Regions from separate parts of the Bacillus sp. LJBS17 genome, predicted to be linked through region 3. Evidence: a T-box and tRNA genes for the amino acid it is inferred to sense, from the RefSeq annotation. Region 3 holds a T-box; the other regions hold tRNA genes.
The links. The T-box of region 3 lies ahead of leuS (leucine--tRNA ligase). A T-box ahead of a tRNA ligase gene usually reads a tRNA of that ligase, here a tRNA-Leu.

Region 1: it has a tRNA-Leu gene. The T-box ahead of leuS (leucine--tRNA ligase) is inferred to sense a tRNA for this amino acid. The anticodon was not compared.
Region 2: it has a tRNA-Leu gene. The T-box ahead of leuS (leucine--tRNA ligase) is inferred to sense a tRNA for this amino acid. The anticodon was not compared.

What each region holds. Positions count from the first base shown of each region.
Region 1 covers NZ_CP079759.1:515,794-519,055, forward strand. The annotation lists gene KXZ66_RS02635 (Tex family protein) at 1-587, shown strand, start outside; gene cmpA (cortex morphogenetic protein CmpA) at 597-710, opposite strand; gene KXZ66_RS02645 (SprT family protein) at 814-1,266, shown strand; tRNA gene KXZ66_RS02650 (tRNA-Asn) at 1,389-1,463, shown strand; tRNA gene KXZ66_RS02655 (tRNA-Ser) at 1,468-1,558, shown strand; tRNA gene KXZ66_RS02660 (tRNA-Glu) at 1,588-1,659, shown strand; tRNA gene KXZ66_RS02665 (tRNA-Gln) at 1,671-1,745, shown strand; tRNA gene KXZ66_RS02670 (tRNA-Lys) at 1,772-1,847, shown strand; tRNA gene KXZ66_RS02675 (tRNA-Leu) at 1,859-1,940, shown strand; tRNA gene KXZ66_RS02680 (tRNA-Leu) at 2,022-2,105, shown strand; gene KXZ66_RS02685 (GNAT family N-acetyltransferase) at 2,326-2,889, opposite strand; gene KXZ66_RS02690 (hypothetical protein) at 3,086-3,262, opposite strand, start outside.
Region 2 covers NZ_CP079759.1:93,347-96,608, reverse strand. The annotation lists rRNA gene KXZ66_RS00545 (16S ribosomal RNA) at 1-778, opposite strand, end outside; tRNA gene KXZ66_RS00540 (tRNA-Ala) at 951-1,026, opposite strand; tRNA gene KXZ66_RS00535 (tRNA-Pro) at 1,035-1,111, opposite strand; tRNA gene KXZ66_RS00530 (tRNA-Arg) at 1,139-1,215, opposite strand; tRNA gene KXZ66_RS00525 (tRNA-Leu) at 1,225-1,310, opposite strand; tRNA gene KXZ66_RS00520 (tRNA-Gly) at 1,325-1,399, opposite strand; tRNA gene KXZ66_RS00515 (tRNA-Leu) at 1,440-1,522, opposite strand; tRNA gene KXZ66_RS00510 (tRNA-Lys) at 1,529-1,604, opposite strand; tRNA gene KXZ66_RS00505 (tRNA-Thr) at 1,641-1,716, opposite strand; tRNA gene KXZ66_RS00500 (tRNA-Val) at 1,721-1,796, opposite strand; rRNA gene rrf (5S ribosomal RNA) at 1,819-1,934, opposite strand; rRNA gene KXZ66_RS00490 (23S ribosomal RNA) at 1,990-3,262, opposite strand, start outside.
Region 3 covers NZ_CP079759.1:3,010,078-3,013,339, reverse strand. The annotation lists gene KXZ66_RS15555 (YtvA family blue-light photoreceptor) at 1-551, opposite strand, end outside; gene KXZ66_RS15550 (DUF4257 domain-containing protein) at 956-1,291, shown strand; T-box leader at 1,394-1,608, shown strand; gene leuS (leucine--tRNA ligase) at 1,717-3,262, shown strand, end outside.

The DNA of each region.
Region 1 (3,262 bases), 1.7 Mb from region 3:
TTTCAAATCGAAAAGAACTGAAGGACATCCCAAGGCTCGGTGCGAAAACCTATGAGCAATGTATCGGTTTCTTAAGAGTGCAGGAAGGGACAGAGCCTTTGGATAGAACAGGCATTCACCCGGAAAGCTATAAAGAAACAAAAGCGCTTTTGAAAAAACTTGGACTTTCAACAGAACATATCGGCACGGCGGAATTGAAGGACAAAATCAATCAGCTGGCGCTTTCTGAAACGGCAAAAGAGCTGGGAATCGGCGAAATCACTCTGAAAGACATTTGTGAACAGCTGACAAGGCCGGAACGCGATCCGCGCGATGAGGTGCCTAAGCCTTTGCTGAAAACAGACGTCCTTCAGCTGGAAGATTTGAAAGAGGGAATGGAACTGCAGGGCACCGTGCGCAATGTAGTGGACTTCGGAGCGTTTGTTGATATTGGAGTCAAACAAGACGGGCTTGTGCATATCTCAAAATTGAGCAATCAATTCGTCAAGCATCCTCTTGATGTCGTATCTGTCGGCGATATTGTGACAGTTTGGGTTGACGGCGTAGATGTACAAAAAGGCAGAGTATCGCTGTCTATGGTAAAATAAAAGCACTGCTTACGAGCAGTGTTTTTTCCTATAGAAATACCAGCATTGATTCAGCAGTTTAATTTGGTAATTATCTTTTTCAAGGAACGCTTTTTGCATCTGCTTTTTAAGCCAATTTGGCATAGGCTCATTCCTCCTCAGCTTTTATCATAAGAGGGACGGTGATTACCATATTGTATGCGAACGGTGAATTGTCCCGTTCAATGTTTTTTAAGTGAGGTGCACTATGGATAATATAGAGCTTCAAAAGCTGACAGAGGATATTTCTAAAACATATTTTAAAAAGCCGTTCCGCCATCAGGCGCTTTTTAATGACAGGCTTAAAACCACGGGCGGAAGGTACCTGTTAACCTCTCATAACATTGAATTGAACAGAAAATATCTGATTGAACACGGCAGGGAGGAGCTGATCGGCATCATCAAGCACGAGCTCTGCCATTATCATCTCCACCTTGAAGGAAAAGGGTACAAGCACAGAGACAGAGATTTTAGAATGCTATTGCAGCAGGTCAACGCGCCGAGGTTCTGTACACCCCTTAAGAAAAAAGCGGAAAACAAAAAAACTTATATGTATATCTGTACGGCCTGCGGCCAACAGTATATAAAGAAGCGCGCCATGAACCCTGACAGATACAGATGCGGAAAATGCCGCGGAAAAATAAAAAGAATTTTTTCGTGAAAAAGGTTGACGAATATGGCAAGCCTATGTTACATTATAAAAGTCGTCACGAGAGATAAATAAAAATATTTACCTCTTGACACTGAAAATCAAGGCTGATATAATAAGTCTTGTCTCATTATTCCACAGTAGCTCAGTGGTAGAGCTATCGGCTGTTAACCGATCGGTCGCAGGTTCGAATCCTGCCTGTGGAGCCATATTGGAGAAGTACTCAAGTGGCTGAAGAGGCGCCCCTGCTAAGGGTGTAGGTCGCGTAAGCGGCGCGAGGGTTCAAATCCCTCCTTCTCCGCCATAAGATTTCGATATAAGTTCTCAACCATCGGCCCGTTGGTCAAGCGGTTAAGACACCGCCCTTTCACGGCGGTAACACGGGTTCGAATCCCGTACGGGTCATTCCATTTCGTTGGGCTATAGCCAAGCGGTAAGGCAACGGACTTTGACTCCGTCATGCGTTGGTTCGAATCCAGCTAGCCCAGCCATTTTTATTTTTGAAATCTAATAGTAAGAGCCATTAGCTCAGTTGGTAGAGCATCTGACTTTTAATCAGAGGGTCGAAGGTTCGAGTCCTTCATGGCTCACCATTTGTCTTTTTGCGGGTGTGGCGGAATTGGCAGACGCGCTAGACTTAGGATCTAGTGTCTTACGACGTGGGGGTTCGAGTCCCTTCACCCGCACTTTATTTACAAAGTGCACGCAAATCGGTTTTACTAGGTTAAGAGCCTACTAAACCAGCACAAACACAATTTAATGATCACGCGGTCGTGGCGGAATGGCAGACGCGCTAGGTTGAGGGCCTAGTGGGTGAATAACCCGTGGAGGTTCAAGTCCTCTCGGCCGCATCAAGGATACCAAGGGTTTAGAGTACCTTGGTATTTTTTGTGTCTTTTGAACAGAACATATTTTGTGACTAAAACTGTCCATCTACTTAAAGTAAGTGGTCTGATTTGTCCGCGAAAGTATATAGTTAAATAAGATAAAAAGGGCATAGTATATTAGCGTACAAAATATGTTATGCCTTTTTTGTTTTAATAACGCATCCGTTATTTTAAGCGTACAATGTTACTTTATTATGGAATAAAAACAAGTGTCGGTCAGCTTGCTTCCATCTGCGGATAAATCATCATTTCTTAAAGTGCCTTCGAATACAAACCCAAGTTTTTCAGGAATAGCACGACTTTTAAGGTTTGTTGATTCACACCTTATTTCAATTCTTCTAAATTTGATATTGTTTAACCCAAAGTCAGCTAATTTCTTTACTGCTTCTATCATATATCCATTCCCGCTAAATGTGGTATTTCCCCAGTATCCAATTTCACATTTAGGTATGTCCCAGTCAATCCCCTGAAGGCTAGTTATTCCAATAAAGCCCTTGGTATCTTTATTAAAAATAAGAAAACGAAAACTTTCTCTTTTTAGAAAATTTATATAGGCAAGTCTTAAATTTATCTCTGTTTCTTCAACAGTGGGAAGTTTTTGAGCAAATGGCAACCACGCTTTTAATTCACTAAAGGAATCCCTAATTGCTTGGTTTACAATTTTCCCGTCTCCTGTTTGGTGTGGTGCTCGAAGGATTAGTCTTTCTGTTTCCAATTGTAAAGGCACATCTAACAATAAAGGATTCATTTGATAACTCCTCTCGCAAGTTAAATGTTAAAAAAATGAAAAAAGTAATGAAAACTCTTATCTTTAAGAAATAATTCTTGAGGACGTGAGTTATAACTTCTTGGTATCTATTTGTTTATCTAAGACGCCTCCAGAATTGAATATTCTTTATTCTCATCAAAGAATTTTTTCACTCTAGAGTAATTCACATTTTACCTCACATACATTTAATTTTGGTTTGCAATTCATCAATTTTATTAAGTTCATACTCATAATCACAGTTTTCTTCTAAAACAAAGTTCATAGTTTCAAAGAAACTTTTTGCATTCTTTAAGAGTGATTTAAAAAAAACAAGTTTCGGTAGTAATACTTTTTGTTTTTGGTCAATTTCAAA
Region 2 (3,262 bases), 1.3 Mb from region 3:
ACGCTTTCGCTCCTCAGCGTCAGTTACAGACCAGAGAGTCGCCTTCGCCACTGGTGTTCCTCCACATCTCTACGCATTTCACCGCTACACGTGGAATTCCACTCTCCTCTTCTGCACTCAAGTTCCCCAGTTTCCAATGACCCTCCCCGGTTGAGCCGGGGGCTTTCACATCAGACTTAAGAAACCGCCTGCGAGCCCTTTACGCCCAATAATTCCGGACAACGCTTGCCACCTACGTATTACCGCGGCTGCTGGCACGTAGTTAGCCGTGGCTTTCTGGTTAGGTACCGTCAAGGTACCGCCCTATTCGAACGGTACTTGTTCTTCCCTAACAACAGAGCTTTACGATCCGAAAACCTTCATCACTCACGCGGCGTTGCTCCGTCAGACTTTCGTCCATTGCGGAAGATTCCCTACTGCTGCCTCCCGTAGGAGTCTGGTAGTGTCTCAGTCCCAGTGTGGCCGATCACCCTCTCAGGTCGGCTACGCATCGTTGCCTTGGTGAGCCGTTACCTCACCAACTAGCTAATGCGCCGCGGGTCCATCTGTAAGTGGTAGCCGAAGCCACCTTTTATGTTTGAACCATGCGGTTCAAACAACCATCCGGTATTAGCCCCGGTTTCCCGGAGTTATCCCAGTCTTACAGGCAGGTTACCCACGTGTTACTCACCCGTCCGCCGCTAACATCAGGGAGCAAGCTCCCATCTGTCCGCTCGACTTGCATGTATTAGGCACGCCGCCAGCGTTCGTCCTGAGCCAGGATCAAACTCTCCGATAAAGTAGTTTGACTGACTACGCACATTGCTGTGCGATTTTTAAAAACTGAATTAACAGGTACGTTTTGTCTTGTTTAGTTTTCAAAGATCATTTTGTTTGTCCGCTTTGTTAAAGCAACTTTATTAGTATACAACGTCACTTCTTCAAAGTCAATAACTTTTTTAAAAAACTTTTGGTGGAGCCTAGCGGGATCGAACCGCTGACCTCCTGCGTGCAAAGCAGGCGCTCTCCCAGCTGAGCTAAGGCCCCATAAAAAATGGTCGGGAAGACAGGATTCGAACCTGCGACCCCATGGTCCCAAACCATGTGCTCTACCAAGCTGAGCTACTTCCCGATTTCCTATCTATTCTATTAAAAGATATGGCGCGCCCGAGAGGAGTCGAACCCCTAACCTTTTGATCCGTAGTCAAACGCTCTATCCAATTGAGCTACGGGCGCAAAACATAATGCCGAGGGCCGGACTTGAACCGGCACGGTAGTCACCTACCGCAGGATTTTAAGTCCTGTGTGTCTGCCAATTCCACCACCCCGGCGTGGATGGTATAGTTGGAGCGGAAGACGGGATTCGAACCCGCGACCCCCACCTTGGCAAGGTGGTGTTCTACCACTGAACTACTTCCGCAGACAGGATGTCCAGTTTTTCTAACTGTTATCCTATATAATGCGGGTGAAGGGACTTGAACCCCCACGTCATAAAGACACTAGATCCTAAGTCTAGCGCGTCTGCCAATTCCGCCACACCCGCGTAAAATGGTGAGCCATGAAGGACTCGAACCTTCGACCCTCTGATTAAAAGTCAGATGCTCTACCAACTGAGCTAATGGCTCTTCTACAAGAGACTTGAGTATTATATCATATAAAAGTGGTGCCGGCAAGAGGACTTGAACCCCCAACCTACTGATTACAAGTCAGTTGCTCTACCAATTGAGCTACACCGGCATAATGGTGGAGGATGACGGGCTCGAACCGCCGACCCTCTGCTTGTAAGGCAGATGCTCTCCCAGCTGAGCTAATCCTCCATAATTGCACTAACGTGCAATTGCTTGGCGGCGTCCTACTCTCACAGGGGGAAACCCCCGACTACCATCGGCGCTGAAGAGCTTAACTTCCGTGTTCGGTATGGGAACGGGTGTGACCTCTTCGCTATCGCCACCAAACAAATTGAGAGTGTTCTCTCAAAACTAGATAACAGGTGTGACATCATTCAAAAATATGGTTAAGTCCTCGATCGATTAGTATCTGTCAGCTCCATGTGTCGCCACACTTCCACCTCAGACCTATCAACCTGATCATCTTTCAGGGATCTTACTTCCTTGCGGAATGGGAAATCTCATCTTGAGGGGGGCTTCATGCTTAGATGCTTTCAGCACTTATCCCGTCCGCACATAGCTACCCAGCGATGCCCTTGGCAGAACAACTGGTACACCAGCGGTGCGTCCATCCCGGTCCTCTCGTACTAAGGACAGCTCCTCTCAAATTTCCTGCGCCCGCGACGGATAGGGACCGAACTGTCTCACGACGTTCTGAACCCAGCTCGCGTACCGCTTTAATGGGCGAACAGCCCAACCCTTGGGACCGACTACAGCCCCAGGATGCGATGAGCCGACATCGAGGTGCCAAACCTCCCCGTCGATGTGGACTCTTGGGGAGATAAGCCTGTTATCCCCGGGGTAGCTTTTATCCGTTGAGCGATGGCCCTTCCATGCGGAACCACCGGATCACTAAGCCCGACTTTCGTCCCTGCTCGACTTGTAGGTCTCGCAGTCAAGCTCCCTTGTGCCTTTACACTCTGCGAATGATTTCCAACCATTCTGAGGGAACCTTTGGGCGCCTCCGTTACCTTTTAGGAGGCGACCGCCCCAGTCAAACTGCCCACCTGACACTGTCTCCCCGCCCGATAAGGGCGGCGGGTTAGAAGGTCAATACAGCCAGGGTAGTATCCCACCGATGCCTCCACCGAAGCTGGCGCTCCGGTTTCCAAGGCTCCTACCTATCCTGTACAAGCTGTACCAACATTCAATATCAGGCTGCAGTAAAGCTCCACGGGGTCTTTCCGTCCTGTCGCGGGTAACCTGCATCTTCACAGGTACTATAATTTCACCGAGTCTCTCGTTGAGACAGTGCCCAGATCGTTGCGCCTTTCGTGCGGGTCGGAACTTACCCGACAAGGAATTTCGCTACCTTAGGACCGTTATAGTTACGTACGCCGTTTACTGGGGCTTCAATTCGCACCTTCGCTTACGCTAAGCGCTCCTCTTAACCTTCCAGCACCGGGCAGGCGTCAGCCCCTATACTTCGCCTTACGGCTTCGCAGAGACCTGTGTTTTTGCTAAACAGTCGCCTGGACTATTCACTGCGGCTCTCTCGGGCTTGCACCCTAACAGAGCACCCCTTCTCCCGAAGTTACGGGGTCATTTTGCCGAGTTCCTTAACGAGAGTTCTCTCGATCACCTTAGGATTCTCTCCTCGCCTACCTGTGTCGGTT
Region 3 (3,262 bases):
GTTGATAAGATATTCGTCAATGTGCAAACAATGGAATTAAATCGCTCCTCTGTCAGGTTTCCGACTAGCGGAAGAGCTGAAATGCCATTGCGAATCGGGACTATAGGAGTTGAAAGTGCAGTAATTTCCGTGAGGGAATCCTCGAGAAGCTTTTCATACTCTTTTTGCTTGGTGATGTCTTTCTGAATTCCGACAAAATACGTTTTATCCTCTATTTCCATTGGATCAATATTTAATTCATTCCAGAACATCGTTCCGTCTTTTTTGTAGTTTTGGATCTGAACGGTGACCGGTTCTTTATTTTGTAAAGCGGTTCTGATGTTGTCCACTTCTGCAGGACCTGTGTGTTTCCCCTGTAAGAAGCGGCAGTTCTTTCCTAAAATTTCCTCGGTTTCGTAGCCGGTCATTTGAACAAAGCCTTGATTTACGTAGACAATAGGATTATCTTCAAGTGCGGGATCTGTAATTACCACACCGACTCGCACGTGATCAAGCGCTTTTTTGATGACTTCCAGCTGTCCTGGTATCCCAAATGATTGAAAACTAGCCATATAAATCCCCCTTAGGCCGTCAGCTTGCTATGCGAAAGCCTGATATTCCCCTTTTTTAAAATGAATTCTACAGTAACCGTAGCACAACACATGTTCTGATTCAAGCAAGTGCAGTTTGTTGTTTGTCATTAGGGCTTGTCCTCGTATACACTAAAAATAAGAACAGAATATGAACATATGAACGGAAAGGTTTTCTACATGCTAAATAGGTGACTAGGTAAATGTCACTGGGTGAAAAATGAATCCAATGCATCAAGCTTACCGATCATGTGTTCACATATAATGGAAGAAACAAGCTTTTTACAGATTTGCCGGTATGTAGATATCGAAAATCATCGGAATCGTTTAAGGGGGCTGGATGGCCTGAAGTCGCTTTACGAAATAAGGGCTTTAGGAAGGTGATGATGAAGATGCTGCATCAGGTACTTATTGCTTGTGTAATTGGAGGAATCATGGGGATTCTCGGTCATGTGAAAAAGAGAGGCAGACTGGAGAAGCCCAGAATGACGAAGCGGTTTATCTACCTTGGATTTTTGGAAGATTGGTTTATCGGAATGACAGCTTCCATTTTACTTGTATTATCCGCTGACCCCGATTCAGGAATTCAACTTGTCATCTTATCCATTATCTCAGGCTACGGCGGTGAAGCTGTTCTCAGAAGTTTTGACTTTGTGAGAGAACTGAACAGCGGCGGCGAACCGGCCGAGTCCAAACGTCAAACCAAAACTCCACTCGAATAATTGTCCTCAATCTTCGCCCGTTCAGGGTACATTCCCATTGTATACAAACCTGCTTGCACTTATGAACAGAATTCTATAAAATACAGTTAGATTACGGTTGCGATAAGAACAATGAAGAGGAGCAGTAAGAAACAGATATTGTTGCAGAGAGTTGACGGCTGGTGAAAGTCAATCAAGTTTGTTTCCGAACTCACCTCAGAGTTGCAGCGGTGAAAAGCCGCTGACGCATAACTGCGTTAAAAGTATCAAGTGAGTGCGGCGTATGCCGCGCTAACGAGGGTGGTACCGCGGGAAAACGAAAGTCTCTCGTCCCTTTTTGGGATGAGGGAGTTTTTTTAGTTTGGGAATATTCTGAATATAATCCTCTCCTTCCCGTCAATACTTGAACCATACACGCCGTATTCAATCAGAAGGAGGTTTTTACTTTGAGTTTTCAGCACAAAGAGATAGAAAAGAAATGGCAAACATATTGGCTTGAAAACAAAACATTTGCCACTCTTGATAATAATGAAAAACAAAAATTTTACGCGCTGGACATGTTTCCTTATCCGTCTGGAGCTGGGTTGCACGTCGGCCATCCTGAAGGATACACAGCTACGGATATTCTGTCCCGCATGAAGCGCATGCAGGGCTATGATGTCCTTCATCCAATGGGCTGGGACGCATTCGGCCTGCCAGCTGAACAATACGCCCTTGACACAGGGAACGACCCTGCTGTGTTTACGAAGCAGAATATTGATAACTTCCGCCGCCAAATTCAAGCGCTTGGCTTCTCATATGACTGGGATCGCGAAATCAATACGACTGACCCTGAATACTATAAATGGACGCAATGGATTTTCTTAAAGCTATACGAAAAAGGCCTTGCTTACGTTGACGAAGTGCCTGTAAACTGGTGCCCTGCGCTCGGTACGGTTCTTGCCAACGAAGAAGTTATTGACGGCAAGAGCGAACGCGGCGGCCATCCGGTAGAGAGACGCCCAATGAAGCAGTGGATGCTGAAAATCACCGCTTATGCGGACAGGCTCCTTGAGGATTTGGAAGAGCTTGATTGGCCGGAAAGCATTAAAGATATGCAGCGCAACTGGATCGGCCGTTCGGAAGGCGCTCACGTTCATTTTGCAATAGATGGACATGATGATTCCTTTACGGTGTTTACAACAAGACCAGATACGCTGTTTGGCGCTACATACACTGTCCTTGCCCCGGAACACGCATTGGTGGAAAACATCACAACGGCTGAGCAAAAAGAAGCTGTTGAAGCTTATATCAAAGAAATTCAATCAAAGAGTGACCTTGAACGCACAGATCTTGCGAAAACAAAGACAGGCGTATTCACAGGAGCGTATGCGATCAATCCTGTAAACGGAGAAAAACTGCCGATTTGGATTGCGGATTATGTTCTTGCATCATACGGAACAGGTGCTGTCATGGCAGTTCCAGGCCACGACGAGCGTGATTTTGAATTCGCCAAAACATTTGGCCTTCCGGTGAAGGAAGTCGTAAAAGGCGGGAACGTTGAGGAAGCAGCTTATACTGGCGACGGCGAGCACGTGAACTCTGATTTCCTGAACGGCCTTCACAAACAGGAAGCGATTGAGAAAGTGATCGCTTGGCTGGAAGAAACGAAAAACGGTGAGAAGAAAGTGACGTACCGTCTTCGTGACTGGCTCTTCAGCCGCCAGCGTTATTGGGGCGAGCCGATTCCGGTCATTCATTGGGAAGACGGAACGTCAACAGCTGTCCCTGAAGAGGAGCTGCCGCTGATTTTGCCGAAAACGGATGAAATCAAACCGAGCGGAACGGGCGAATCACCGCTTGCGAACATTAAAGAGTGGGTGGAAGTCACAGACCCTGAGACAGGGAAAAAAGGAAGAAGAGAAACGAATACAATGCCGCAATGGGCGGGAAGCTGCTGGTATTTCTTGCGCTATATTGATCCGCACAATCCGGATCAGCTGGCATCACCAG